2 regions of the Paenibacillus donghaensis genome follow, and region 2 is predicted to be linked to the other one. Evidence: predicted binding sites of a transcription regulator. Region 2 holds the regulator's gene; the other holds the start of a gene.
The links. Region 2 encodes Rex, which represses fermentation and respiration genes when NADH is low (regulators of the CRP and FNR family bind a similar motif). Its sites were predicted from a motif close to TTGTGAAATATTTCACAA; they were not measured.

Region 1 (15,071 bases), 340 kb from region 2:
CAGATCGAAGCCAAGCGCTTGCGCGGCCAGCCCCTCCTCCAGCGTGGAGATATCAGCCATCAGCAGGCGGCCCGGTCTGCTATGGATGGCTTGTACCACACCGGCCAGCGTTTCAGCCCGCGGCCGCGGCCGGGAGGTGGCATCGACGGCGACAATATCGGCGCCGGCAGCGAATAGCAGCTCGGCGTCCGCCAGACAGGGTGTGATGTATACGTCTGAATCCGGATAGTTTTTTTTCCAGATGCCGATGACGGGCAGCCCGCAGCCTTCCTTGATTGCTGCCACATCCTGGGGTGAATTGGCCCGAATGGCCGCAGCGCCGCCGTCTCTGGCCGCATTGGCCATAGCCGTCATCAGGTGGCTTCCGTAGAGCGCCTCCCCCGGGTACGCCTGGCAGGATACAATGAGTTGCCCTCTTAATTGTTCTATTACATGGGTCATCAAGACTGACTCCTCCTAAACAACATGAATTATGAAGCGTATACATAGCTATATTTAAAAGTATAGAATCGCAAACCTCACATGTAAAGAAAATTATTTTCTAAAAAACCGGATTTATTGAAAAAAATAAACATAATCATTTACAAGATGCCGGAATTCTGCTAGTTTAATACACAAGATACACCCAGATTGTCAGGACAAGGAGGAATAAGCAGGTGAAATCATTTGATGTAATTGTAATGGGCGGCGGTGTTTCCGGGACGATGGCAGCGGTAGCGGCCGCCAAATCGGGAGCGAAGACGCTGATTGTGGAGTCGCAAGGGTACCTGGGCGGTACGCTCACAGCCAACGGCGTGGGGCCGATGATGACCTTTCATGCCGGCGAGAAGCAGGCGGTTCAGGGACTGACCGACGAGCTGATTGAGCGGCTGAAGCGGATTGGCAAGTCGCCGGGGCATATTTTTGATACCGTCGGCTTCACGTATTCGGTCACTCCGTTTGATGCGGAAGCAATGAAGGTCGAGCTGGAATCGATGGTGCTGGAGAATGGCGGAGACATCCTATACCATACTATGCTGGCCGAAGTGAAGACTGAAGAAGATCGAATCACAGAAATTACGGTCTGTAACAAATCGGGATTAAGCAGTCTGTCCGCCAAGGTGTTTATCGATGCCACCGGCGATGCGGATCTGTCCGTTCGGGCAGGTGCTGCGTATACCAAAGGACGCGAGAGTGACGGAGCAGCGCAGCCCATGACGCTGAAGATGAAGATGATCAATGTGGACATTCCACGGGTAAAAGAGTACATCCACGCCCACCCTGAGGATTTCCCGCTGTATAATGGCGACACCTCGATCATTGAGCAGGCGCCCCGGCTGTCCACCGCCGGTTTTGTAAGCCTATTCAAAGAGGCGAAGGCCAAGGGGGAAATCTCCATCCCCCGTGAGGATATTCTGTTCTTTGAGACCAATACGCCCGGGGAAGTGATTATGAATACCACCCGGATTCTGGGCCATGACGGAACCGATGCGTGGAGCCTCAGCCGAGCCGAGACGATAGGACGCAAGCAATGCCGCGAACTGGAGCTGTTCGTGAAGAAATACATTCCCGGCTTCGAGGAAGCCCATGTGGAATTTACGGGCCCATCCATCGGGGTGCGCGGCTCCCGGCAGATCGTGGGTGTGTATACGCTTACGGCAGAGGATATTCTGGCCCAGAAGCCTTTTGACGATGTGATTGCCCATTCCGGTTATCCGATTGATATCCATAGTCCGGACGGAGAGGGGACGAAACATGAGAAGCTGGTATGGGGTGGAATGTACAGCATCCCATATCGCACGCTGATTACGCCGAATCTGAAGAATGTGATTGTGATCGGACGATGTCTGTCGGCCACCTTTGAAGCGCAGGCTGCGGTAAGAACGACACCAACTACGGGTGCGATCGGCCATGCCGGAGGTGTCGCTGCCGCCGAGGCGGCGCAGCAGGGCATCGATGTGCAGCATGTCGATATCACCAAGGTCCAGGCCATTCTGAAGCAGCAAGGCGCCTACCTGGAAGTTTAGCTGTTCAATTTAAATGACAAAGGGGACTTATACGTGAGTTCATTAATGTGGGTGCAGGCTATTGGGGTTTTGCTCGTTTTTCTGATTTTTGCGGCACTGATGATGACCCGGAAGCTGCCGACGATTCTGGCGCTGCCCAGCATGGCTATTCTGTTCGCACTGATTGCGGGGGTGCCATGGATCTCCTCCTCGCCGGACACCGCTACCTTAAGCGGCACGATCCTCGCCCAAGGTTCTATGCGGCTGTCAACGGCGATTGCCGGATTGATCTTCGGGGCCTGGTTCGGCCAGATTCTCAATAAAGTCGGGATCACCAAATCGATCATCCGCAAGGCCGCCGAGTTGGCCGGAGACAAGCCGGTGCTGATCGCCATTCTCTTTTTCATTACGGCTTCCATTATCTTCTCCGCAGCAAGCGGACTCGGGATGGTCATTCTCGTAGGTACGATTGTCATTCCAATTATGCTAACTGCCGGAATATCACAGTTTGTAGCATCGCTGGTGCTGCTCTGTTCAGTCGGCGTAGGTGTGTTGTTTAATGTCTCGAACTGGGCCGTCTATGTGGATGTGATGGGTCTGCCGGTATCGACAGTGGCCGATTACACGCTGATCGCAGCCGTTCCGCTGTTTATTATCAGCCTGCTGATGATTGTGTTCTACATCAAGCGTGACGGACGCGGGCGCAAGGCCTGGGCCATGCCTGCGGCAGCAAGCAGCGGCGGAGAAGGCAGGAAAGTGCCGGCCATCGCGCTGATCAGCCCGCTCGTTCCCGTCATTATGGTGTTTGCGTTCAAAATGGACATCGTGCCCGCCGTGATCATCGGTGCGCTTGCCACCCTGCTGCTGTCCTGGCCGAAACGGCCCATTCATATCCTCTCCAGCTCGCTGGTGGAAGGGATTCAGGATGTGGCTGGCGCATTGGCGCTGATGATCGGCATCGGGATGCTGGTCAATTCAGTTATGGCACCGCAGGTGACTGCCATTATCTCACCGCTGATTGAATCGGTGCTGCCAAACAGTCCGCTGATGTATATTCTCTTCTTCACCTTGCTGTCGCCGCTGGCCATTTACCGGGGACCGCTGAATGTATGGGGCCTTGGCAGCGGGATTGCCGCGTTGTTCGTCGGGGCGGGTATGACACCGGTCGCCGCCATGCTGGCGCTTCGTGTGGTCAGCAATGTGCAGTCGATCGCCGATCCGACCAATTCGCACAATGTCTGGGTAGCCGATTTCACCAAAAGTGATATCAACGAAATTCTGAAGAAAACCCTGCCTTGGCTGGTGGCGGCTGTGCTGATCTCGATGGTATGGGGAGCGTTTGTCGTCTTTTAACAGCAGCTGCAGTGTGAGCTTAAATAGAGAGACAGGAGGGAAACCATTATGGGTCAGAAGGTAAGAGTCGGCATCGATGTCGGCGGGACCTTTACAGATGCTGTTGTGCTGGACAATGAAACGTTTGAGATTATTGAGAAAATGAAAATACCAACCACCCATCATGATGAGGACGGTGTAGCCAAAGGGATTGTGCAGATTCTGCAGACGATCCTGGAGAGCAAGGGCATAGATCCTGAGGATGTGGCCTTCATCGCACATGGAACCACACAAGCCACGAATGCGCTTTTGGAGGGAGACGTCGCCCGGGTCGGCATTATCGGGATGGGGTCTGGAATGGATGGATTAGGTGCCCGCAGTGAATCGAATCCCGGCCATATTGAACTGGCTCCGGGCAAGCGGCTGCAGACGTATCATACGTATCTGGACTCCAAGAACCTTAAGGAAGAGCAGATTGAAGAAGCGCTCGATCTGCTGATCGGCCAAGGCGCAGAGGTTATTGTAGCTTCCGAGGCCTACAGTGTGGATGATCCGGCCAATGAACTGCGTGTGGTGGAAGCGGCGAACCGCCGCGGTGTGTTCGCTACAGGCGGACATGAAATTTCGCAGCTGTACGGCTTGCGGACCCGCACGCGGACCGCTGTTATTAACGCCAGCTTAATTCCTAAAATGATGGAAACGGCCAACATGACCGAGAAATCGGTCAAGAATGCCAACATTACCTCCCAACTGATGATTATGCGCTGCGACGGCGGGGTGATGAGCATTGACGAGGTGCGCAAGCGCCCGATTCTGACGATGCTGTCAGGGCTTGCCGCCGGGGTGGCCGGTGCGCTGATGTATGAGAAGATTTCGGACGGGATCTTTTTTGAAGTCGGCGGAACGAGTGTCGATATCTCCGTAATCAAAAACGGCAAGGTTATGATCCAGAACGCACAGGTCGGCGGGCACCGCACGTATCTACAATCGCTGGATGTACGGACGCTCGGCATAGCCGGCGGCAGTATGATCCGGGTACAGGGCAGTAAGATCGTGGATGTCGGCCCCCGCAGCGCCCATATTGCGGGCAAGGCCTATGAATGTTTCGCGGCGCCTGCGGACCTGGCAGGCCTGCAGTTGATATTCATCAGCCCAAGGGAAGGTGATTCGCCGGAATATGCAATTGCCCGGGCGGCGAACGGGGAGGAATATTCCTATACGCTGGCAGGCGCAGCCAATCTGCTGGGGTATGTGCCGGAGGGAGATTATGCCTTCGCCGGAGTAGAGAGCGCCCGGCTGGCCTGGGAGGCACTGGGCGCACATCTGGGCCTCTCGGCAGAAGCGGCTGCCCGCCAGGTGTTGGATTTGGCCATCGACAAAACGATGAAGACGGTTAACGAAATGATTGCCGATTATGAGCTTGACCGATCCTTCGTGACGCTGGTGGGCGGCGGGGGCAGCGGCGCGGTGCTGGTGCCAGCGATGGCGGAGAAGGAACAGATGAAATACCAGATTGCCCATAATGCGCCTTATGTCTCCACGATCGGGGTTGCCTTGGCGATGGTGAAGGAACAGCTGGAGCGGACGGTAATCAGCCCGACAGAGGCTGATATCAAGAAGATTCGCAGCGATATCCTGGATAAGATTGTACAGTCGGGGGCCAGTGAAGAGACGGTTGAAATTACGATTGAAATCGACAACCAGAAGAATATTCTGCGTGCGATTGCCACCGGCTCGACAGAGCTGCGCTCCAAGGACCTGGCGCAGGCGGCCTTGTCGGAAGAGGAGATGCGCAGTGTAGCCGCCCGTTCGGTTGACGTGTCTCCCGATTCGATGCAGCTTGCGGCGCAGACCGGCAGGTGGCAGCTGTTCGCCAGCGAGGAGATCCGCAAGTCCTTCTTCGGCCTGTTCAAGAAGAAACGGACCACCGTCAGCGTGGTTGACCGGGAAGGTGTGGTCAGATTCAAGCAAGCCAATGTCCATTACAGTTCGTTTGCCAGAAAGCAGCGGCATGACGCTTTTACTGCTTTTCTTGACGAGAATACGATCTACTCGGATGCCAACGCCACGATTCCGAAGGTATTTCTGTTCTTCCGTGAGAAGATGCTCGATTTGACCGGCATGCAGACCAAGGAACAGCTGATGTCGATTGTGGAGCTGGAGACCGAAATGCTGGACGAGGATGAAATGTGGCTGGCCGTGGCTTATCAGTAACTGTAGCACAGCAGAGGAAGGGGGAGTGGCAGGTGGCAGGGACAACGGTTAACAGCTTCAGAATCAGCGAGCTGGGACTCAGCGACGAGGTGCTGGCATTCGCCGAGCTGGAGAAGGACCCGCTATTTCACAAGATAGCACCCGGCAAATACAGCTATTATATTGCCCGGTCGCTGGAGATGGGCAGAGCAGCCGCTGTGCCTCTGCAAGGCCAGCCGGTTCGTTGTCTGCTGGAGCAGGCGGGCGTGGCCTTCGAGATTAAGCCAGCTTCAGGCTCAAGTGCGCTGCGTCTCGCCCTGCGCGCCCAGCTGGACTTCAGCGGACGCACGCCTTGGATCAACGTATACCAGGATTCCATGGAACAGCTGAGGGAGGCGGCTCTGGCTGGCGGCGGAGCTTACGGAGCCTTGTCGCTGGATGAAGTGATGGACATCCACCTGGCTCATGAATATTATCATCTGCTGGAGTACCGGGCGGATCAATTTACCAGTGATGTGCTGGAGCCAGTAGAGTGCATGCGGATCGGGCCCTTCCGCAGACAGGCGGCGATTCTGCAGGCGAGTGAAATTGCCGCTCATGCCTTCTGCAAAGAGCTGCTGAACCTGCCGTACTTGCCCAGCCTGCTGGACAACATCTATGTGTGGCAGACCAGCAAGCTGGAAAGGGTACAAATTCAGGAGATTGTGGGGCGCTGGAAAGCGATTGTAGGTGAGAGGTGACTGCATATGTTATAATGAGTAAATCGTTTACAGCGGCAGAACGTTTCCACCGGAAACGGTTCTGCCGCATATGCAGGAGGATAAATCATGGCTTCACAAGTACCCGCAGTTATCGCCAAAATCGTTTCCCTGAAACAGAAATTTACTTATGGCGAGAATCAAATCGCCAATTTCGTGATTCATAACGCTGAATTTATTACCCAGCATACCATTACAGGCATTGCCAACGAAATCGGTGTCTCGGAGACCAGCATCAACCGCTTCTGCAAAAAAATAGGCTTCAAGGGCTTCAATGATTTCAAAATTGCCGTTGCCCAGGACAGCTTCTACCGTGAAATGCAGACCCGCAAAAAAGAACGCCGCGAGATCAATACGATTGACGGGCTGGCCCTGGATTACAATGAGCTGGTAGTAAGCACTTCGGCTATGGTGGCAGAGGACGATCTGCGCAAGGTGACTGACATGCTCAAGGATGCGCGCCGGATCCATATCTTCGGCATCTTTGATTCCTTCCTGCCTGCAATGGCGCTGAAGAACCGTCTGTCGCTGATCGGGATCTATGCGGAAGCCATCAGTGACAGCCGGGCCATGCGGATTGCCGCTTCCCAGTGTACGGCGGAGGATACGGTCATAGTCTTCACCCGTTCCGGTTCGACGCCGGAGATTATCGATGCGGTATCTACCGCCCAGACGAACCAGGCCCGGACAGCGGCCATTACCTGCTATGATTCATCTCCGGTCACGGAGGCGGCAGGAATCAATATCATTGTGCCGGACAAGATGTCGGTCAGCAACAGTGCGATGATGTCCAATCATATTACATTCCTGTTCGTGGTGGATGCGGTGATGAGCCTGCTGATCTCTTCGGATAAGGCCTATCTTAAGAAGAAGCTGGACAGCGAAGGCATTATCTCCAGCCGCCCGCCCGTTAACGACTACTATTAATAAGGATGCAGGGCAGCCGGGGAACCGGCTGTTTTTTATTTCAATATAGGGTTACCACTGAAGGCCACACCCAGTAACCATCATTTACCTTTCAGACCTATTGCGGACTCAGACGTCCCTGAGTGATTACCTGAAGTTCGGGAGAGTGTGGGAAGAATTTTCTGGTTGTCAGAGATGTTTAATGATGGAAAATATTAAAATCAAAATATTAATATCGTAAATAGACACAAATTTGTGAAAGATATCACTTACTTTTAATTAATTTTTAATATATAATAAATTTATGTATAGATGGACTTAAGAATAAATGAAAATTACATTCTTAAGTTCACATTCTATAAAAAGTAATTAGGGGGATTCATTGTGAAACTATTTAGAAGTTTGCTAGTTGCAGGTGTGTCAGTTGCTTTACTATCAGGTTGCGGTGCGAATAACGAGAATAATGCGGCTCCAACAACAGCTCCTGCTGCAGAATCAGCTGCTACGGCTACACCGGCACCAGACGCGCTTAGTGCGGCTTCCATTGTAGACAAAGCAGAAGGATTCACAACAGCTGTCAGCGAAAAAGGAACCTGGATTGTTGCTATTCTTAATGATCTTACTGTAGATACTGATGTTGTAGTAGCTGGCGAGTTCCATGATAAAGGCGCGGCAGACGGCGACATTTACCGCAAGCTGGCTCTTTATACCCAGGATGCTGACCACAAGATTACAGCTTCGTTCACACTTACTGCACCTAAGGTAACTGTACAGAGCGAGAACTTCAAGGTTCAGGGCGGAACAATCAAAGGTGACGTATATGTAGAAGCAAACGGCTTCTCCTTGGACAAAACAGCAACTATTGATGGCAACCTGTACTTCAAATCCGAAGATCTGAAAGCTACAGCTGTGCTGGACGGTAAAGTTACCGGAGCAACAGAAATTAAATAATCAACTTTTACTAAGTTGTACCCAAAGGCAGCCCTTTTCTAAAGGGTTGCCTTTTTGCTGCATCTGGAGCAGAAGTGACAGCAGGACGCCGGCAGGGATGGCATCTCTTGTCCGGGAATGGTATGATTAGGGGGTGGAAAGAGAAGCTGAGAAGTATGAATGATTCCCCCCTGAAAGGTGAGACCGATATGAATATTCCGTTTGCGATTGCTCCGCTCCAGCAGCAGGAGTTCAGCAGTGAAGATGAGCTGATTGAGAAATGTAAGGTGTGGAACCTGTTGTCCAGCACAGCGACCAGACCCAAAACCTATACCTATAAAGGACATGGGGTGACCCTGCCTTGTGAGATTGTTGGCTACGTCGATGAGATGACCGTGGTGGTGCAGTTTGAGAACAAGCAGCAGCACTGCATTCATCCTTCTTATCTGAAGGAAATGCAGACGGCTAGCTTTGGGCAAAGAGGCAGCTTCGCAGCTGAAGCAGAGGAGAGCGGTTCAGCTGAATCGCAGGAAGCTACGGATGCGGCGGAGGTGCAGGCTTCCGAACAACCGGCTGCAGTCGTCGTAAAGCCGATCCCGAAGAAAGCGGCCAGAGCGCCTAAGAAGCCCGCCGTGGAGCTACCCGAAGAGAAGCTGCAGATGATAGCTAGAGTCAAAGAGCTGACGACAGTCCCGAATCATTTCTCCGATAACGACGATGAGGTGATTATTTATGAGGTGCTGTCGATAGAGGGCCATGAGCTGGCGATTGAAGAGGTATGGTCCAGCCACAGCGCCACGCTGAAGAAGCTGGAGCTGGGTGTGGGCGACAGTGTATCTTTTGAAGCCAAGGTTGTAGCCAAGAAGCTTAGCCAGCATTCAGCGAAATACAAGATCAACAACCCCTCCAAGATGAAGAAAATTAACTAGATAGGCTGTTTTTTTGCCTAAAAATGCCACTCCCAAAAATAATTTTAAAAAAGTTTTTAAGTAGCCATTTGCCGTTTCTGCTGACAGGCTGGCTGGTTTTCTTGTAATAAGGCTGTAATCCCTTGCGAGCCAAGGGGTTGCAGCTTGTTTGCTTTCGGGCTGAAAACGGTTCATTGCTGCTGCATGCAGCAGTTGATCGGGAGTATTTGTAACCGCAAACATTGGATGGAATATAATCTGCCACGCTTGACGGGGTTGAAGGCCATTTGTTATGGTTTTTATAGACAGATGCAAACAACGTTAGAAAAAGACGAATATTTTACTGGTTTTATGTCACATATTCTAACTAAAAACCAAACACGTAGGGGATGATTGATTGTGATCAAAGGAATCATTTTTGATTTTGACGGAACGATTATTGATACTGAAACGGCTTGGTACACTGCATTTAATGAAGCTTACGGAGCACATGGCGTAGATCTGACCTTGGAGCAATATTCGACCTGTATCGGCACGAGTCTGCACAGCTTCAATCCTTATGAATATCTAATGACTGACCTTAACCTGCCCATCGACAAACAGGAATTTAGAACAGCCGTGCAGTTGAGACACAGCAAGCTGATGGAGCTGGAGACGATGCGGTCTGGCATTCAGTATTATCTGGATTCGGCCCGGACGGCAGGACTAAAGATAGGTTTGGCTACAAGCTCATCGACGGAGTGGGTGGAGAAATACCTCGACCAGCTGGGCATTCGTGAATATTTTGATTGTATCCGCACCTCGGACCATGTGGTGAACGTTAAGCCGGACCCTGAATTATACATCCAAGCTTTGTCTTGTCTGGGCCTTAAGCCGGAAGAGGCAGTAGCTATAGAGGATTCACCCAACGGTTCCAAAGCGGCAGCAGCCGCAGGAATGCACTGTGTTGTAATTCCGAATGAAATCACCAGCTTCCTCGAATTCGATGCCCCGCATCTGAAGACGGATGATCTCAGCCACCTGGATTTCGAGCAGGTCCTTTCGCGTCGCTGCTTCGAGGAGGCCGTGGTTTAATTTCTATACTTAAATTCAAATATAAATACAAAATATTAGACCAAATATAAGGGGGAAACCACATTGAGAGCCGTACATTTTGGTGCTGGCAATATTGGCCGTGGATTCATTGGCCCGATGTTGTCACGCTCCGGTTATGAGGTATGTTTTGTAGGCAGAAATAAGAATAAAATGGCCCGTCTACAGGAACGGGGGCAATATAAGGTGACACTGGCCAATGAGAACCGAGACAGCTACATGGTCAAGAATATCACCGCCATCGATTTGAATAATGCAGAGCAGGTGGCCGAGGCCATTGCGGATGCGCAAATCGTAACGACAGCGGTGGGAATATCGGCCTTGAAGGACATTGCAGGTGCGATTGCCCAAGGGATTGAGCTGCGGCTCAGCCGGAATGCCGAGTCAGCCCCACTGCACATTATTGCCTGTGAGAATGGAATAGCGAGCGGCCAACAGTTAAAAAGATCAGTCTACCGCCACATGAGCGCCTCGCTGGTGGAAGAAGCGAACCGGAAGATCGCTTTTCCGAATGTGATGGTCGACCGGATCGTACCTGTGCAGAAGAACAAAGAGTCGTTCGAAATCCTCGTTGAACCCTTCAGTGAGTGGGTGATTCCCCGCGGGGGCATGATTGGCGAGTACCCGGAAATCAAGGGGGTGCATTACGTGGAGGCTCTGGAACCTTATCTGGAGCGTAAGCTGTTCACCTTAAATACCGGACATTGCAGCGCAGCCTATTTCGGCTACCTGGAAGGATACACTACGATTCAGGAGGCGATGTCAGACCCCGTCATAGAGTCGCATGTCCGCGGTGTTCTGGAAGAGACCGGAGCGCTGCTGGCTCACCGCCACGGCTTCGATTCCGAGGTTCACTCCCGCTATATCGAGAAAACCATCCAACGCTTCAACAACTCTAACTTTAGCGATAAAATCACACGCGTAGCCCGTTCCCCGCTTCGCAAGCTCGCTCCCAAAGACCGGCTTGTACAGCCTGCCCTGCAGGCCTGTGAGCTTGGCTTGGAGACGAATCATCTTGTCTCGGCGATAACATCCGCGCTGTTCTTCGATCACCCTGGTGATCCGGAAGCGTTAGACCTGCAGCGCGCGATTCGTGATACCGGACTGTCCGGCATAATAACCGCCATAATGGGTATCCCCATCGAACATCCGCTGCACCGCCGCATTATCATCGAGTACAACAACATTTGCATGAAATACCCTCCTATGGCAAGCACCGGTTTCGAAGCCATGGTTCGCACGATCGGTTAATTCAACTGAATATGGAGATTATGATCTTCCCAAACCAAACGGATGCTGACCTTAGAGGGCGGCATCCGTTTGTGCGTGGATAAGTGTTGAACGGACAACTATGCAATGGAGCTTCGACCTAAACATAAGGATGTCTTAGCTGGCTATGATTATAAATGCTAGAGGTAGGCTGATGCTGATCATGGTGGTGCTCCCTATCTTTTACAAGTAACTAGCGCTCTTACGCTAACTGTATTCTGTGCAGCTATTCCAGCTGAATTCAGGATAAAAACGACTTTAGCTGCATTCTGTACAGTTAATTTAGGCCCAAATGGCTCTACAGAGCCAAATGGGGAATTATAGCTGCACGAAATGCAGTTATTCGTCTTTTTACCGGATCAGCGGCTGATATAGTTGTACGAAATACACTTATCCTTCCGCGTGGGAGGGTTTACTAGCTATAATTTCACATCCGAGGGTTGACATCATCCAGGATTTCCCTATAATCATTAATAGACCGACGGTCAGTCTATAAAACGGAGGCACCAGATGATGATGAGGAGAATTTCCAAAGACCCGGAAGAACGCAGGAATGAAATTTTGGATGTGGCGGAGCGGCTTTTTTTCAGCAAGGGGTATGCCAAAACAACAGTCAATGATGTGCTGCAGGCCATTGGCATAGCCAAAGGTACGTTCTACTACTATTTCAAATCGAAGGAAGAAGTGATGGAGGCCGTAGTGATGCGCTACATTGGCGCAGGAGTGGCCGCGGCACGGGCGATTGCTGCAAGCCCAGAGCTTACGGTCCATCAGAAGCTGCTGCAGATCATTATGGCACAGAAGCCGGATACGGAAGGCAAACAGCAGTTGATTGAACAGTTCCACCAGCCGGACAACGCGCAGATTCATCAGAAAAGTCTATCGGAATCCATCCTGCAGCTGACCCCTGTCTTGACGGATGTGATCCGGCAGGGGATTGACGAAGGGCTGTTCCGCACGCCTTTTCCGCAAGAAACGGTTGAATTTCTGCTGATCGGCTCGCAATTTCTGCTGGACGAAGGGCTGTTCCAATGGACGCCGGAGGAGGTCGCGCGCAAGATTCAGGCTTTCATCCATATCATGGAGACGATGCTGGGGGCTGAGGCGGGTAGCTTCGCTTATGTGCTGCAGATGTTTGAGCCATGAGCTCTGCAGGCTTCGGAAGGTTCCTCTGCATCTGGGCCGGAGAATGGATATCCAGCATTGGCAGCGGACTGACAGCTTTTGCCCTGGGGGTATATGTGTTCCAACTGACGCAGACGGCTACAAGTGTCGCGCTGGTCACCTTGTGCGCCTTCGTGCCTTCCATCCTGTTAAGTCCGCTGGGCGGCGTATTCGCAGACCGCTACGACCGGCGGCTGATGATGATCGCGGGCGACCTGCTGTCGGTGCTGGGGTTGATGTTTATTCTCGTGCTGATGCTGCAGGGTGATCCGTCACTCTGGCAGATCTGTCTGGGAGTTACGGCTAGCTCGGTGTTTGTTTCTCTGCTGGAACCTGCGTACAAGGCCACGATTACCGATCTGCTGAGTCCCGAGCAATATGCCAGAGCCAGCGGACTGGTGCAGCTTGCAGGGGCTTCGAAATATCTGCTCTCGCCGGTGCTGGCCGGACTCTTGCTTCGTTTCATGGATATCAAAAGCATTCTGCTGATTGATATCTCCACCTTTCTGGTCACGGTGCTGACGGTGATGGCGGTCCGTAAACAGCTGCCTGCTGAGCGAAGCGCCATCACGAATCAGTCGTGGATCAAGGAGCTAATACAGGGCTGGGAGACGCTGGTATCGGCGCGCGGCGTACTGCTGCTGACAGTGCTGCTCTCGTTGGTTACTTTTTACATCGGATTTATTCAAACCCTATTTACCCCGCTGTTGCTGTCGTTCACAGATTCGCAAACGCTGGGCAACGTGATCTCTGTCAGCGCTTGCGGGATGCTGGCCGGGAGCCTGCTGATCGGGCTGTTCAGCTTGACCCGCCACTACGTTCGGTGGCTGGCCTTGGGGCTTGCGGCAGCCGGAATATTCATGACGCTCGTGGGAGTGACCCCTAATCTGTATGTGATCGCCGGCAGCGGATTTATGTTTTTTGCCGCACTGCCCTGGATCAATACCAGTGCCGACGTGCTGATCCGCAGCCATATCGCAAGCAGCTATCAGGGGCGTGTCTGGGGGCTGATCGGCATTATCTCGCAGCTGGGTTATGTGGCCGCTTATGGCTGCGCCGGAGTCTTGGCAGATCACGTGTTCAACCCGCTGCTCATCGAGGGCGGAAGGCTGGCTTCTACCGTAGGGCAGGTGATCGGTACAGGTGAAGGCAGGGGAATTGGACTGATGCTGGTTATCTCTGGTGTTCTGCTTGTACTGGCAGCCTGCATTCTCCCGGCGCTGAAATCGGTCCGCAGCCTGGAGCAGCATTAGACATTTGCAGTTGAGAACAGGAGGCTGGCCGTGTGCGCTGGAGAATAACGAGGCAAGAGTTCAGGCGAAACAGAACCATTCATTTCAGTTTATTTGTATTTATTATGCTGGCGGCCTTGCTGGCAGCCGGTGCTTCGAACATTATGATGGAGTTGTCCGGGGCTCTGAACAACCTGCTGGTGCAGTCGCGTGCGCCGCATTTCGTACAGATGCACGCCGGTCCGGTAGACGAAGCGGCCATAAAGAACTTCGCTGCGGGAAGCGGACTTGTTGATGAACAGCAGACAGTGGAGATGCTTACCGTAGACGGCTCAAATGTGGTGCTGGGCCAAGCGCAGGAGACAGAAGCGGGCAGTGTGATGGATATGGGCTTCGTCACCCAGAATCCACAATTCGATTATCTGCTGGGTCTGGACAATCGGATCATTCAGGTGGCGGAAGGAGAGGTGGCTGTTCCCCTCTATTATAAGCAGTGGAAGCAGCTGGAGATTGGCGATCAGGTGAATCTGAGCAGCGGGGATTTCAGCAAGACCTTGACTATCGCCGGTTACGTACGTGATGTGCAGATGAATCCCGCCATTGTCAGCTCCAAAAGGTTCGTGGTGCATCCCGCAGACTTCACAGCTCTGAAAGCGCATCTGGGCGAAATCGAATCGCTGATCGAATTCCGGCTGAAGGACCTCGGCAAGCTGAATGAATTCCGTAATAGCTATGAGTCCTCCGGCCTTCCGAATCAAGGGCCTTCGATTGACTACTCTTTATTTAAGACACTGAACGCTCTGACGGACGGACTGGTTGCCATGGTTATTATTCTGGTCAGTCTGCTGCTGGTGCTGATCTCACTCCTCTGTCTGAGGTTTACGATCCTGGCTACCCTGGAGGAGGATTACCGGGAGATTGGGGTAATGAAAGCAATCGGCCTCCCGGAGCGGGAGATCAGAGGGTTATACTTGTCCAAATACGGGCTGCTTGCAGGGTGTGCATCAGTCGCCGGGTTTACAGTATCCCTCGGACTAAACCGGCTGTTCACGGCCAACATCAGCCTCTACCTGGGGGCTGCGCCTGGCGGCTTGCTCCGGCAGCTGGTTCCGCTGCTGGCAGCGGGCGTGATTGGCGGAATGGTGGTGTTCTTTTGCCGGTTAATGCTCAGGAAATTTAAACGGATCAGTGCGGTGGAGGCGCTGCGAACCGGTGTGGCTCCAAGTGCGGGCGGCCGCAGGCACGGGTTTACGCTGAAGGAACGCGGGTATGGGAATGCGAATGTTTTTCTCGGAATAAAAG
Region 2 (15,071 bases):
GTAGTGAACTGCGGTGAGACCGTATGGACCGAACAGAAGGCCAAATCGGCGCCTGCGCATATACGCGCAACGGAACTAAACGCCATGCTGACCGATGACAGCACCGGACTGATCTTCCCTCCCTGGGGCGGGGAGCTGCTGATTGAGACACTGGAGCATCTGAATCTGGAAGCCATCAAGCCGAAGTGGGTGCTGGGATACTCAGATATCAGCGTACTGCTGCTGGCGATCACCCTGCGGACGGGCATAGCCACGGCGCACGGCACCAATCTCGTCGATTTAAGAGGTGAGACTGATGATGAGACTACCGCGATGTGGCAGTCCATCTTAACTACCAAGACTGGAGAGTCGATTGTCCAGCACTCCTCTGCAGCGTATCAGAAGGAATGGCCGGAGACGCCCTCTCCTACGGTTTTTAAGCTGACAGAGCCTACCGCCTGGAGAAGTATGTCAGGCGCCCCTGTCCGCATGCAGGGACGGCTGCTGGGCGGCTGCATCGATGTGATCCGGCATTTGATTGGCACCCCTTTCGGGGATGTCCGGCGTTTCCGCGAACAATTCATCAGTAATGAACCCATTGTATGGTTTCTGGAGAATTGCGAGCTGAATACCGTCGACCTACGCAGATCACTGGTGCAGATGAAATTGGCAGGATGGTTTAAGCATTGCGCGGGTATTATGTTCGGCAGAAGCCCTGCCAACCGGCCTGTCGACGGCTATACTGCAGAGGATGTGTATGCAGATGTCGCTGCCGAGCTTCAGCTTCCGGTCATCTATGATATCGATTGCGGGCATGTGCCACCACAGCTTACTCTGATCAACGGTGCTTATGCCGAGATTGAAGTCGCGAACGGCAGCGGCACGGTCCGTCAGACGTTCCGCCCATAGCTGCGTTAACGACTGATACCGCAGGACTTTCGCTAACCCGGCAAACAAAAAGAGACATACAAACTACTGTTAGTTTGTATGTCTCTTTTATTGTATATTGAGTATTACATTCCTCAAAGGGAACCCGCTGCTTGTCTTTTAGGGCTGGTTGATCAGACTGTCACTTGCGTGCAATATGGGTTACTACTTAGGACCCAGCGAGTGTTTATAAGGTAGCCTTGGAAGGTTCGGAGCAAATAGATGCGAAAGTGGTTACTACTTAGGACCCCAGCCATTCCCAAGTAGGTTTGTGCCTTCGGAGTAGTACAACAGAGGTGGCTATGGGGAAAAACTACCGTTAATACCTGGCTCATGCTCGATTGTCGTGGCTTATAGGGAAAAGTGACCACTACATCGTCCATTTAGGGCTTTTCGGAGCGGATAGGATCTCATTAGTGGTAAAAATTCCCTATAAGCTCGCCAGAACGCCCAACCTTCGTCCAACTAGCGGTAGAATTTCCCTATCATTCCTCACTGGACCTAAGTAGTAACCGAAAGTGCAACTAAATTCGAGTAAATCAAGCGTCTTACGCTCAAATGCCCAAATTAGATGTATTATTGGTTACTACTTAGGCCCCCCTGGTGTTCCTTGTGTTACTCGTCCGAGCCTGTCCTACCACACCGCGCGACAAGGAGGCTAAGCATAACAAAGGAAGGCTGTCGCCGGTAACCAGCGCTTAACTTTCAGACTACTAACGGACTCAGGAGCCTCTATTTGCTGTAAAAAGGCTGTTTTGCAGGTCTAACGGACTCAGGAGCCCCTATTCAAGCCGAAACTCACTAGTTAAGGCCTGTTTTTCCGATATAGAGGCTATGCGGTCCGTTACATTCCAAACCAGCGCAGAAATGAGGAAATTGGAGCTATACGGTCCGTTAGGACGTAGGTTACCTGAAGTTCGGGTGGGGGAGGGTTTGGATTACGGTAGTGCGATCCCCTTACCTTCGCAAGTAAACCTTCTATATCCTCGCAGGGTCCTAAGTAGTTACTATTATTGCATCTATTTCCTCCAAAACGGAAAAAATCCGCCCATTAGATGCATATTCGCAACTAAATCTCCAAAACTGCTCAATAGGACTGCCAGCCAGCGATAAGTCCACTGACAAACTCAGTTATCGGCTCCAAAAGCAGCAATGCGGATATCACGATTCCCGCTGCAGAGGCTCTGGTTCTGCTCTTCATTATACAAATCTCCTCCAATAATAAAAATTACTATTGCTGTGGCAGATTATACCCCTCACCGATTTCGGTTCCGTCGGCGAAGCGGAAGAACTTGTAATGATAGATTCCTTCCTGCTGGTAGAACAGCTGCCACACATATTCTCCGTTAAACACGCCCGGCAGCAGCCGCTCCACCTTGATGCCGGGAAGCTGCGACTTGATGATAGCGCGGACCTGCTCCTCCGAGGTTCCCTTGCTGATCTCTTCGCCGTACACGGCGTTCTCGCCTTCCGCAGCTGTGCCTCCGGGCAGGAAGCGGACCCACACCATCAGCTCTTGTCCGGCAGCATTGTTCCCGGTCAGCACCCAATAGATTGCTTCTTCACCCCAGACGGATTTCTGCGCTTTGGATATTTCGGTTAGTCCGGCCTGGGTTCGGGCAATATCCTCGGCAATTTGCTGCTCGCCCCATTGAGATTTCATGATATAGGCATAGAACTGGATTAATCCCACTACCAGGAGCACAATCAGTACCGATCCCAGCAGGATCCATTTTCTCCTTTTCTTCAAGGTACAGCTCCCTTTCTTACAGCCTTATACGGCCTCTTAGTTATCGTTTCAGCAGACTCTCGAAGGTCTCCTGTGCCTTGCGGCGGATGGCTTCCTCATCTAATGTCAGGCAGGCGCCATGCTTCACGACCTGCTTGCCGTCCACCCAGACATGCTCCACGTCCCTGGCACTCGCGGAGTACACTGCATGCGAGAGCAGGTCACTGTGAGGCAGCAGATGCGGCTGATCGATATCCAGCGCAATGAAGTCGGCCTTCATTCCCACCGCAAGCCGGCCCACATCCTTCAGGAACAAAGAGGCTGCACCATATTCCGTCGCCATACGCAGCGCCTCCGGGGCCGGAACCGCCGTCGGATCGCCGCTGATGCCTTTATGAAGCAGCGCCGCCAGGCGCATCTCCTCGAACAGATCGAGGTTGTTGTTGCTTGCCGCACTGTCTGTGCCCAACGACACCTTGACGCCTGCCTGCTGCAGGTCGACCACCCGGGCGATTCCGCTCGCCAGCTTCAGGTTGCTGCCAGGATTATGGGACACGCCGACTTCATGGCGGGCCAGAATGGCGATCTCCTCGTCATTCAGATGAACGCCGTGCGCCACTAGTGAAGGGCGGGTGAAGAGGCCCAGCTTCTCCAGATGCTGCACAGGACGCAGACCGTATTCCGCGACATTCTGCTCGACCTCACGTTTCGTCTCCGACATATGCGTATGCATCGGCAGATCATAATCATGCGCCGCCTGCACAAACTTCATGATATAATCCGGCGGACAGGTATACGGCGCATGCGGAGAGAGCATCGTCGTAATCCGTCCGCCCGCCGCACCGTTCCAGTCACGGGCAAACTGCACCGCTCCAGCCAGCTTGCTGCTCTGCTCTTGCGGAGGGCAATGGCCCAGGACACCACGCGTCAGAACCGCGCGGATACCCGACAGCTCCGCCACTTCAGCTACGCGGTCCATATGGATATACATATCAAGGAAGGTTGTAGTCCCGCCTTTGAGCATCTCCAGAACGGACAGAGAAGTGCCCCAGTATATATCCTCGGCAGTAAATTTTGCTTCCATCGGCCACATTTTGTCCCTCAGCCATACCTGCAGGGCAAGATCGTCGCCATATCCGCGCAGCAGCGACATCGCCGCATGACCATGCGTATTGACCAGGCCTGGCAGAAACAACAGCCGGCTGCCATCCACAATAGTTGTTGTACCGGCTCCGGCTTCAGACCAAGGCTCATCTGTACCTATGTAAGTGATGGTGCCGTCTTCTATACTCATATATCCTTGCAGAACCGGTTTCTCCGCTCCCGGAATCAGAAATCGTCCGTTTCGGATGAGCGTCCTATTGCTGCTCATTGACCGGCACCTCTTCCGCATCTTCCTTTCCGTCATGCAGATAATAAGCCAGACTCTGCAGGTCCGTTGTGAAATCCGCGGCATGAATCCGCACGTTGGCCGGGGTTCTGAGGATTACCGGAGCGAAGTTAAGAATCGCTTCAATTCCGGCTCCGACCAGGATATCCGCCACATTCTGTGCTTCCGTATCCGGTACTGTAATAATTCCGATGCGGATACCCTGGGCGCGGATGGTACTATCCAGCTCTTCCATCGGCTGCACGGTCAGGGAGTTGATGTTCTGCCCGATCTTGGGCGTATAGGAATCGAACACCGCCGTAATCTTCATGGTATCCTTCAAATATGCATTGTAGTTGGACAAGGCGTGGCCCAGATTACCGGCCCCCACCAGCGCCACATTGATCTGCTGGTCCAGCTTGAGGATATGACGGATCTTCTCAATCAGGTAAGAGACATCATAGCCAATGCCTTTGCGGCCAAAATCGCCAAAATAAGCCAGATCCTTGCGGATCTGGGCCGGGTTGAGATCCAGCTTCTGTCCCAGCTCCTGGGACGAAACGGTAGCGATCTCGCGTTTCAGGAGATCGTTCAGGAAACGCAAGTATACAGGCAGTCTGCGGACCACCGCCTCTGATATTTTATCCGATTTCATGTGTTCTCCTCCTAAATTATATTGGGTACAACAGTTAAACGTTAGGAGTAGTGCGGCGTCAGCTGACGCCGCCTTCCTCCAGCCACTCGGCGATGCGGGGAACCATCTGATCTGTCCGCATATGCTCCATCTTCGGGCCGGGCAGTGAATATAAGAAATACTTGCCATAATAGGACTCAATGACTCTCGTATCATAAACAATGACAATGCCGCGGTCCTGTGCGGTCCGCACAAGTCTGCCGAAACCCTGCTTGAAGCGGATAACCGCCTGGGGAACGGACAGCTTCATAAACGGGTTCTTCTTCTGGGCCTGCAGCAGCTCCGCTTTGGCTTCAGCAAGCGGATGATTGGGCGGCTGGAAGGGCAACCTTACGATGGCCAGACAAGTCAGCGCCTCTCCGGGAATATCCACGCCTTCCCAGAAGCTGCTGGTGCCCAGCAGCACCGAAGCCGAGCTGTCCTGGAAACGGCGGATCAGCTTGCTGCGGCTGCCACCCTCCACGCCTTGCCCCAGTACACTGATCTCCTTGGAGGCCAGCGCCTCCTTCAGCGGATCATACACCTGACGCAGCATCCGGTAGGAGGTGAACAAGACCATCATCCGCCCTCTGGTAGCTTCTGCCGCTTCAGCCAGCGACTGTACCAGGGTATTCACGAAGCGCGCGTCTCCCACGCTGCCCTTGACGCTTGGGAAGTCACGCGGAATAACCAGCAAGGCCTGCTCGCGGTACTTAAACGGCGAAGGCAGCAGCACGGTCTTCAGGCGTCCTTCCTCTGCCGTCTCGTTCAGACCCAGATTATCGATCATGAACTGGAACGATTTGTCCACCGACAAGGTGGCAGAAGTCAGCACGATGCTCTTCTTCTTATCGAAGAACAGCTCCTTCAGCTGGGAGCTGACGTCTACAGGCACAGCGTACATCTGCAAGGATTTGCTGCGGTAGTTTCCGTTCGCTTCCAGCCAGTAGACGATGTTGTCATCGTTCAGCCCCATGAAGAAACGCACCTGCTCCCGGATTCCAGCCAGATCCTTGAACAACCCGCTGATATCCGTGACCAGCCCGTCGGCAGAGGACTGCCCCTCCTGCTCGCGCATGTCGCTGAGCATCTTGTCACCCTTGCGGATGATGTCACTGAGGGCAAGGTACATGCCGTTCTCCAGCTTCGTCAGCTCATCCCAGTCATTCGGTTTGCTGCCAGGCACCAGGCGAAGCACCAGCTGACCGGCTTCCCCTGCTCCCGCATCGCTGCGTTCAGGCAGCAGCGCAAACAGCTTCTCGCTCAGTGTATCCCAGCTCTCCTTAACGGTAAGCAGATCAGGATACAGTGTGTCTATCGTCAGGCTCCATTCCGAAGCCTGTTCTGAGCCGGAGGACTGCAGAATTTGGCGCAGCGCCGGAAGCTGGCCGTTCTTGCTATCTTTGTAGAGCCGCAAGAGGGTGTGCTGCACGGTGAAATGCTTCATATGCATGCCGAGATGTTTACCTGCCACGTCCTCCAGATGATGTGCCTCGTCTATAACCAGATGCTCATAGGCGGGAAGAAGCTGGTGCCCTGCTTTCACATCGGCAAACAGCTTGGAGTGATTAGTGACCACCACATCGGCAATGCCGGCCTCGTGTTTGGCCCGGTGATAATAACATTTGCGGAACCATGGGCAGGAACGGCCCTGGCAGGAATCCGTATCGCTGGCAACCGTCTCCCAGAAATCCCCGCCCCGGCCGCTGAGGTTAAGCTCCTCGTCGTCACCCGACTCGGTCTGGGTCAACCAGACCATCATCTGAGCCGCGATCAGCGCATCTTCTCTTGGACTGACGAAATCTCTTTTGTTTATTCTATGTTCAAACTTGCGAAGACACAAATAATGGCCTCTTCCCTTAAACACCGCAGCCTTGAACGGAAACGGGACCACCTGCGTCAACAGGGGGATATCCCGTTCGCGCAATTGATCCTGCAGATTGATGGTATGGGTGCTGACCATCACCTTCTCCCCGCTGCGCACGCTCTGATAGATGGCAGGCAGCAGATAGCCCAGCGACTTGCCGGTTCCGGTTCCTGCCTCGATCAGCATATGCTTGTCTTCCGCCAGGGCCGCCATCACCTCGGCAATCATGATATCCTGGGCTTCGCGGCTCTCATAATGCGGCAGGGTTTCCTTAAGAAGCCGGGTCACCTCTTCCATATATTCTGTGAAGGAGAGCTTCAGCAGCGGATTGGGGTCGCTCTCGGCTCTCGGTGGTGCAAGCTCCGCCCAGTCGCCAACAGCCAGCGCCAACTGACGGTAGAAGGTCAGTCCATTCTCGGGCTGGAAGGTCTCCATCTCCCGCTCATGCAGCAGTCCGTCGAAATACCAGCCCAGATCACTGTCCTGCCCGCTAAGCAGCTCGCTGATTCTCTGAATCGTCAGTAGGGGAAGCTCATACAGCTCCTCAATGCATTTCAGCAGGATCAGCGCAGTAGCCAGCGCGTCACTGTCCGCCTGGTGCGGACGCTCATGCTCCACGCCGAAGTTCGCGCTGACCGCGCCAAGCTGATAGGAGGTCAGGGAAGGGAAGCAAATCTTCAGGAAATCTATCGTATCTAAAATCCGCCCCTGAAACGGCAAATACCCGCAGCGGTCAAGCGCATTCTGTAAAAAATGAAAATCAAAGGCCACGTTGTGCCCTACAAGCACTACGTCATCCAGCAGCGGCACGAGCTCCATCATCATCTCGTCCAGCTCTGGCGCATCCTGCACATCGTTATCGGTTATACCTGTCAGACCCGTAATAAAAGAAGGAATCGGTGTTCCGGGCTTGACAAAGGAACCATACACCCGGGAGATGGTCCGGTCTTCTTCAATTATGGCCAGGCCAACCTGGATGATCTCACCCACGGATTGGGTGCCCGTTGTTTCGAAATCAAGCACGGCAAATTTCATTATAAGTTCTATTCCCTTTCACTTGAGGCTCTTTATCAGCATAACAGAAGTTGCGAAAAAAGGCGATGCACCCCGGTCTTCGCGGATGCATCGCTTAAGAGGAGAAACCTATGATTACAAAAGCTCAACCAACTGATTTCCAAATTGCAGCTTGCCTCCCCGCCTGCGGCACACCTCCAGATTGACTGGTGGCTCCGGCAGAGCGGGGTCATGCTGCAGGGAGAGATCAAATAGTTCCCTTGCTTCGCCAAAGCGCTCCTGAGTGGCTCTGATGCACCCCATGGCGTTATAGATCATCGCCTTCAGCTTGGCTTCCCGGATCAGGGCCAGCATATGGTCCAGATGCCTCCAAGCGCTCTCCCCTTCACCTTCCTGCAGATAAGCCATCGCCAGATACAGACGGGCAGCCAGACTATCCGGGTGCCGTGCAATCACTTCCTTAAACTGGTCAATACATTTACGGTACATTAGCAGCTTGTAGTAGCCCTGTCCACGGACAAAGGCATCCATTGACAGCTCTGCAGCCTCCAATGGCGGCTCCGGGCTGTCTTCAGGCTCCAGCGTGAAATCGGCCTGCTCCCGGAACTGGCTGAGCTTCTCGGCGAAGAGCAGCCATTCGTCCATCACGTTATCACTTAGCCGGTGCAGCATATTGTATTTGCATAAAAGCTCGTTTCGGCGGGCACCCTCCGCAGTAGGGTAATCAGTTACGATCTCACGAAGCACCTTATTCATTTCAGCAAACAAATGTTGAAACACGGGACCACCCCACCTCACTGAAGATGAAATCAGCTTAAGCTTGCCTGACTTCATTTTCTGCGAGAACGGGTACTTTCATCCCTGCCAATCAATACATGACTGAAGCGCACGAATTAGACAATCGTAGCATGGAGCTCATGATCGGCCAGCTTCACTGCGTGGTTATGCTCATCGACGAACACAACGGTTGGCTTATGAGCAGCCAGCTCCTCCGAGGACAGCATGGCATAAGAAATAATAATTACGGTGTCGCCCGGATGTACGAGCCTCGCTGCAGCACCGTTCAGGCAGATCACACCGCTTCCGCGCGGGCCAGGAATCACATAAGTTTCCAGACGGGAGCCGTTGTTATTGTCGACAATCTGGACCTTCTCATTCTCCAGCAGATCAGCTGCTTCCATCAGATTCTCATCTATGGTAATGCTGCCCACATAATTCAGATTCGCTTCGGTCACCGTCGCACGGTGGATCTTGGATTTCATCATATGTCTAAACAAGTGCAGCAGCCTCCTTCGGAATAAATACATTGTTGTCGATCAGGCGGGTTCTGCCGAACTTAACGGCAAGCGCCATAATAATCTCTCCGGGCACTGAAGCCAGAGTTTCGTTGTCTCCCAGGTTCTCCAGATCGGGAAAAGTTAATACTTCGGCATAATCAATCTCGGCAAGACGAGAGGTTGAAATCTCAGATACCAGCACCTGGCGCACTTCGGATGCGGTTCTCGCCCGGCCATCCAGAATGGCCTCGCGCGCAGCACGGAGCGAACGGGACAATACCAGCGCCTCTTCCCGCTGTTCTCCAGACAGATACACATTGCGCGAGCTAAGCGCAAGGCCATCGGCCTCACGGACAATCGGACAAGCGACAATTTCTACCGGCATGTTCAGGTCGGATACCATCCGGCGCAGCACAGCCACCTGCTGGGCATCCTTCAGTCCGAAGAACGCATAATCCGGCTGCACCATATGCAGCAGCTTGCTGACTACGGTAGTCACGCCGTCAAAATGTCCGGGACGCGAAGCCCCGCACAGCTGCGTAGTTAATGAAGCCACTGAAACTGTAGTACGGATCGCCTGCGGATACATTTCCTCTACAGTGGGAATAAACACGATATCTGCGCCTTCGCGCTCGGCAAGCTCCAGATCCCGCTGCTCATCGCGCGGATAGGAGGCGAAGTCTTCATTGGGACCAAACTGCAGCGGATTGACGAAAATGCTCATCACTACCGTGTTGCTCAGCTCTCCGGCCCGCCGCAGCAGGCTGGCATGTCCTTCATGCAAATAACCCATCGTTGGCACAAATCCAATGGGGCTGTGGCCCCCGCTCCGCATATATTCCAGCGCTTCGCGCAGCTGCTCTACAGTTCTGACCACTCTCATTATGATTTCGCTCCTTTGGTTACGGCAGCGCCGTATAGGGATTCCAGCACACTTTCATCGGCGCCGAATACATGGCTCTCCTCCGGAAAAGTACGCTGCTTGACCTCCTGCACATACTGGCTGATCCCCTCACGGATCAGGCTGCCTATATCGGCATAGGTTTTGACAAAACGTTTCTCCCGGTAATCCGCCGTGTAGCGCAGCAGGTCATGATAGACCAGCACCTGACCGTCGCAATAACGGCCTGCACCAATGCCAATGGTTGGGATCGAAAGCGCTTTGGAGATGGCCGCTGCCACCTCTTCGGTCACCAGCTCCAGCAAAATGGCAAAAGCCCCGGCCGCTTCCAGCGCCAGCGCCTCATCCATCAGCCGCTGGGCATCCTTGGCATCCTTGCCCTGGATGCGGTAGCCGCCGATCATGTTGACCGACTGCGGGGTAAGCCCGATATGGCCCATAACGGGAACTCCGGCCGCAGCCAGTGCAGATACGGTGGAGCAGATTTCCAGGCCGCCTTCCATCTTGACGGCGTGGGCCCCCCCTTCCTGCATCAGGCGGCGGACGCCGCGCAGGGTCTCGTCAATACTTCCGTGATAGGTCATAAACGGCATGTCCGCCAAAATAAACGTATGCTGTGCTGCCCGGGTGACGGAGCGGGTATGATACACCATGTCATCTATGGTTACCGGCAGGGTGCTGTCATAGCCCAGCACTACATTTCCCAGCGAATCGCCGACCAGAATCAGGTCGATTCCTGCTTCTTCGGCCAACCGGGCCGAAGGATAATCATAAGCGGTCAGCATGCTCAGCGGCACACCTTCCGTTTTCATTTTTTTCATTTTGACAATATTTAACGCCTGCTTGTTTGCCATTGCTCTCCATTCCCCTTTTCCCAGTTAAATACGCGTAAACGCGCAAACAAAAAAACCTCTTAGCATGTTCCGCTAAAAAGGTCCGAAGGGCAAAAAAGAGTCACTCGCGATCGTCCCTTCTGTCTCGGTCCTTACGGCTCAGAGCAGAATCCAACGTAACCGTCAAACGCAGTTATGATGGTGCATCCCAATAACAAATTCTTGATTATTCCATTTACAGCAAGAGTACAGCTCGACATTCGATACCGCCTCTGCCGCTAGTATACCAAAAAAAATGGAGAAATACACTAAAAAATCGATCCCTCCCAAACCCTCCCTTCCAAGGGAGGGTTTGGGAGGGCTGCACCCTCTGGACACCCGCAAGCTTGGCGAATGAGCCTGGCGGTACTGTGATTAGGTGGGTGGGGTGGAAAGATCGCTTATCCCTACGGGACCGCTTGAACGCCGCGGGGCTGGCCTGCTCTCCCTGACGGGATGCACGGCCGGGGGGGAAGTTCAAAGGCAGGCTGTTCCTTCGGAATGCGCAAGACTCTAAGAGCGAAAGCGGGCTGTTCCTTCGGAATGCGCAAGACCTTAAGGGCGAAAGCGGGCTGCTCCTTCGGAATGCGCAAGACCTTAAGGGCGAAAGCAGGCTGTTCCTTCGGAATGCGCAAGACCTTAAGGGCGAAAGCGGGCTGTTCCTTCGGAATGCGCAAGACCTTAAGGCCGAAAGCGGGCTGTTCCTTCGGAATGCGCAAGACCTTAAGGGCGAAAGCGGGCTGTTCCTCCGGAATGCGCAAGATCTAATCCACAACAAAAGAAAATCATTATTTGCTATACAACAAGAAAAAACGGTTTCGCCATCCTCTGCAAGAGGTGGCATCCGTTTTTTCGAGGAATTAGTATATTTCAACTGAAACCTGTGATAGGAGGCAATTAAGTGCGATTTCAGCCGAAACGTCCATCAGCAGACGAATACGTGCAAATCTGGTTACTGCTTAGGCCCTGGCGAGGATGTAGGGCAGCGACACCGTCAAGAAGCTTCAGAGTAAATTAGATGCGAAACTGCAACTAATTTTTGCTGCAAACCCTGTCAGGGAGCAAATAAGTGCGAAACTGGTTACTACTTAGGTTCTTGCCAGGAATTTAGAGTCTGCCCTGGAACTTTTCGAGTAATTTGATGGGAAACTGGTTACTCCTTAGGGCCAGTCAGGATGTGTAGGGAAATTCTACCGCTAATTGTACGAAAGTTGGGGAATCTCATGAGAGGATAGGGAGTTTCTACCACTAATGACACCCTATGGGCTCCAAAATGCCCTCGATAGACGATTTAGTGGTAACTTTTCCCTATATGCCATAGATTATCGATCATTAGCCCTTAATTAACGGTAGTTTTTCCCCATAGCCACCTATATTTTTCTCTTTCGATGGCGCCAATCTGCTTGGGGAAGGCCCGAGTCCTAAGCAGTAATCGAAACTGCAACTAAATTCAGCTGAAACATCAATGTAGAGTGTTGCATAAGAGCTTTCAGAGAATTAGATGCGAATCTGCATTTAATTTCAGCTGAAATTCCTGTTAGCGGAGAAATAAGTGCGAATCTGCAACTATTTTCAAGGAAAACGTTTGTTTAACGCTCAAAACTCGAAATTAGATGCGTATTCGCACTTATTTGCTCCAAAACAGAAAAAATCGGTGAATTAGGTGCGTTTTCGCACTTAAATCGCTGGCTGGACTAAGGTGGTGTTCAAGAAATCACATCTTGGATGCTCCTATCTTATGGAGACCTAAGCAGCAACCCGTTTCGCAACTAAATGTTCGGCTCCTTAAAGGAGTCCTAAGTAGTAACCGAAACTGCAAGGACATATCGCATACAGGGGTTGTAGCACCCCGCTGTCATATTAGTTCAATCTCACCTGAACACACACTGCTCACCGTTCCATCCGGCCCCTGAAGCAGCAGAAACCCCTGCTCATCCATGCCTACAGCGATTCCTTTTCGTCTGCCCTCAGGGCTGTTTGTCGCAATCTGACGGCCCAGCGTAACCGACATCGCTTCCCAGCGGAGCTGGACCGGAGCGAAGCCACGCTCCAGATACAGCGTGTATAGAGCCTCCAGCTCGGCAAGCACCACACCAGCCAGCACGGAACGGTCCACGGGTCGGCCTCCGCGTTCCAGCAGCAGCGAGGTGCCGACACCACGAAGCTCCTCGGGATAATCGTCTGCGTCCAGATTCACCGCAATGCCAATGCCCGCGATACAGTAGTGCAGCTCGCCCTCATGGAGAGAGGATTCAAGCAGGATGCCGCAGATTTTGCGGCCGCCAGCCAGCAGGTCGTTGGGCCATTTAATCCCGGCCTCCACCCCGCTGACCTTGCGGATTGCAGTGCATACGGCTACCCCGGCCAGCAGTGTCAGCTGGGGGGTCAGCAGCAGCGGCAGCTGCGGCCGGAGCACAACACTCATCCAGATGCCTTTGCCCTTCGGAGAATGCCATTTGCGGCCCATCCGGCCCCTGCCGCCGGTCTGTTCCTCCGCTATAACCGCCGTTCCTTCCGGTGCGCCGCTCTCCGCCAGCTGCTTCGCTTCCTCCTGGGTGGAGAGCACGCTCTCCAGCAGATGCACCTTGCCGCTCCAGCAGGACGCAGCGGTCTCTCTGTCGATTGTCGCCGGAGACAAGGCTTCATAGCTGTTCATGTTCAATCATCCTTTTCGCTTCCTGCAGCAGGGATTGGTTGTCGTTTCGGATGTCGCCGCAGGCGGCCGCATGAAGCAGGCCGCTTAAGATCGCCCCGACCCACGGGCCGGGGCGTCTCTGCAATGCCTGCGCCAGCTCGCCACCGCTCACGGCGAGCTGCGCCAGCGTGGACAGCGGCATCTCCGCTGTCCAGCTCTGCGCCGCCACGCGCAGCGGCGGCGCATCCGGGGCAGCGGCGTCCCGCTCCGCCGCAGGCAGCGCCGCCAGCACGGTCAGCCAGCCTGCGGCGGCTTCCGTGCCATGGCGCAGCACGGCGGCGATCCAGCGCCGCCGCAGGGCCTCTGTGCCGCCGGGTTCCCCGGGCGGCACCTCCAGCAGCGCGGTCCACGCTTCGCGGACGCGCAGCACTCCGGCGACGGCGCTACGCGTCGCCCCCGGGAACGTCCATGCCCGCAGCAATCCGTCGGCCTCCTCGGCCGGGGTGCCCAGGGCATGGAGCAGCAGCGCCCACCGCAGATGGGCGCTCTGCAGTTCCCCGATCCCGGACACCCCGGCGGCGGCTGCCGCCAGGGTGCTTCCGGTCCAGGGGAACGGGGCTTTGCCGCGCGGCAGCAGCCCGCTGCGCGACAGCAGACCCAGGCCGCGCACAGGATGCGGCCCCTCCACGATGCGCTCCAGCTCCGCGCGCACGCGCTCTGCGGCAATATGCGCCAGCAGGTCACGCTGGCGCAGCAGCCCCCGCCACGTGTTCTTGGCGATGGCGAAATCCAGCACTGCCGCGAAGCGCAGGCAGCGCAGCATCCTCAGCGCATCCTCCTCGAAGCGCTCGCGCGCGTCGCCTACGCAGCGGATGCGGCCGAGCTCCAAATCCCGCTCGCCGCCGAACGGGTCTACCAGCAGGCCATCCGGCCCGCAGCAGATCGCATTGATCGTGAAATCGCGGCGGCGCAGATCCTCCGTCACATCAGTAACAAAGCTCACCTGCTCCGGACGGCGATGATCGGCATACCCACTCTCGGTGCGGTAGGTGGTCACCTCAAACCCTTGGCCGTCCTCCAGCACCGTGACCGTACCATGCGCAATCCCGGTGGGAATTACGCGGGGGAACAGCGCAGTCACTTCATCCGGGTGGGCGGAGGTTGTAATATCCATATCATGCACCGGCCTGCCCAGCAGCTCATCGCGAATGCATCCGCCTACCCAATAGGCTTCATGACCGCTGCGAATCAGTCCGGTGATCACCTTCTCTGCTGCCGCCGCCATGGCGGCAGGGGCCATTGTCCATTCCATCCTGTACTCCTTACCCCCGGACGGCATCCATCCGGGTTACCTTGCGACCCAGCACACGGTAATAGATATCTTCATATTGATTGGTAATAACGTCCCTGCTGAAATCATTGCAGGAACGCTCCAGACAGGCTATGCGGAACCGTTCCGCCAGCTGATCGTCCGAGAGGATGCGGATCGCATAGTCCGCCATCGCAGCCGTATCGCCGATCGGAGCCAGGAATCCGGTCTTGCCATGCTGGATCAGCTCGGGAATCCCTCCGGTCTGAGAGCCAACCGTTGGCACACCGCAAGCCATCGCTTCCAGGGCTACCAGACCGAAGCTCTCCTTCTCCGAAGGCAGCAGCAGCAGATCGGCCATCGAGATCACCTGGGCAATCTCGTCCTGCTTGCCGAGGAAGCGCACCTTGTCCTCCAGGCCCATCTCATTGATTTTGGCCTGGATCTTGGGCAGCTCGGGACCTTCACCCACCAGCAGAAGCCGGGAAGGCAGCTCCTTGCTGACCTTCGCAAAAATAT

Region 1: B9T62_RS17970 (polymer-forming cytoskeletal protein) is a predicted target of Rex. The motif match lies at 7,428-7,445, and genes of this name have one in related genera.

The regions. Positions count from the first base shown of each region.
Region 1 covers NZ_CP021780.1:3,976,417-3,991,487, reverse strand. The annotation lists gene B9T62_RS18000 (N-acetylmannosamine-6-phosphate 2-epimerase) at 1-441, opposite strand, end outside; gene B9T62_RS17995 (FAD-dependent oxidoreductase) at 657-2,006, shown strand; gene B9T62_RS17990 (TRAP transporter large permease subunit) at 2,040-3,338, shown strand; gene B9T62_RS17985 (hydantoinase/oxoprolinase family protein) at 3,387-5,531, shown strand; gene B9T62_RS17980 (hypothetical protein) at 5,564-6,250, shown strand; gene B9T62_RS17975 (MurR/RpiR family transcriptional regulator) at 6,338-7,195, shown strand; gene B9T62_RS17970 (polymer-forming cytoskeletal protein) at 7,559-8,125, shown strand; gene B9T62_RS17965 (hypothetical protein) at 8,281-9,033, shown strand; gene B9T62_RS39165 (hypothetical protein) at 8,983-9,255, opposite strand; gene B9T62_RS17960 (HAD family hydrolase) at 9,412-10,086, shown strand; gene B9T62_RS17955 (mannitol-1-phosphate 5-dehydrogenase) at 10,150-11,355, shown strand; gene B9T62_RS17950 (TetR/AcrR family transcriptional regulator) at 11,890-12,519, shown strand; gene B9T62_RS17945 (MFS transporter) at 12,516-13,790, shown strand; gene B9T62_RS17940 (ABC transporter permease) at 13,823-15,071, shown strand, end outside.
Region 2 covers NZ_CP021780.1:4,318,162-4,333,232, forward strand. The annotation lists gene B9T62_RS19870 (S66 family peptidase) at 1-888, shown strand, start outside; gene B9T62_RS19875 (cell wall elongation regulator TseB-like domain-containing protein) at 2,138-2,656, opposite strand; gene B9T62_RS19880 (amidohydrolase) at 2,697-4,007, opposite strand; gene B9T62_RS19885 (redox-sensing transcriptional repressor Rex) at 3,994-4,659, opposite strand; gene dinG (ATP-dependent DNA helicase DinG) at 4,718-7,579, opposite strand; gene B9T62_RS19895 (tetratricopeptide repeat protein) at 7,694-8,338, opposite strand; gene panD (aspartate 1-decarboxylase) at 8,452-8,835, opposite strand; gene panC (pantoate--beta-alanine ligase) at 8,828-9,718, opposite strand; gene panB (3-methyl-2-oxobutanoate hydroxymethyltransferase) at 9,718-10,590, opposite strand; gene B9T62_RS19915 (hypothetical protein) at 11,016-11,369, opposite strand; gene B9T62_RS19920 (biotin--[acetyl-CoA-carboxylase] ligase) at 12,464-13,264, opposite strand; gene B9T62_RS19925 (CCA tRNA nucleotidyltransferase) at 13,251-14,555, opposite strand; partial or broken gene bshA (N-acetyl-alpha-D-glucosaminyl L-malate synthase BshA) at 14,566-15,071, opposite strand, start outside.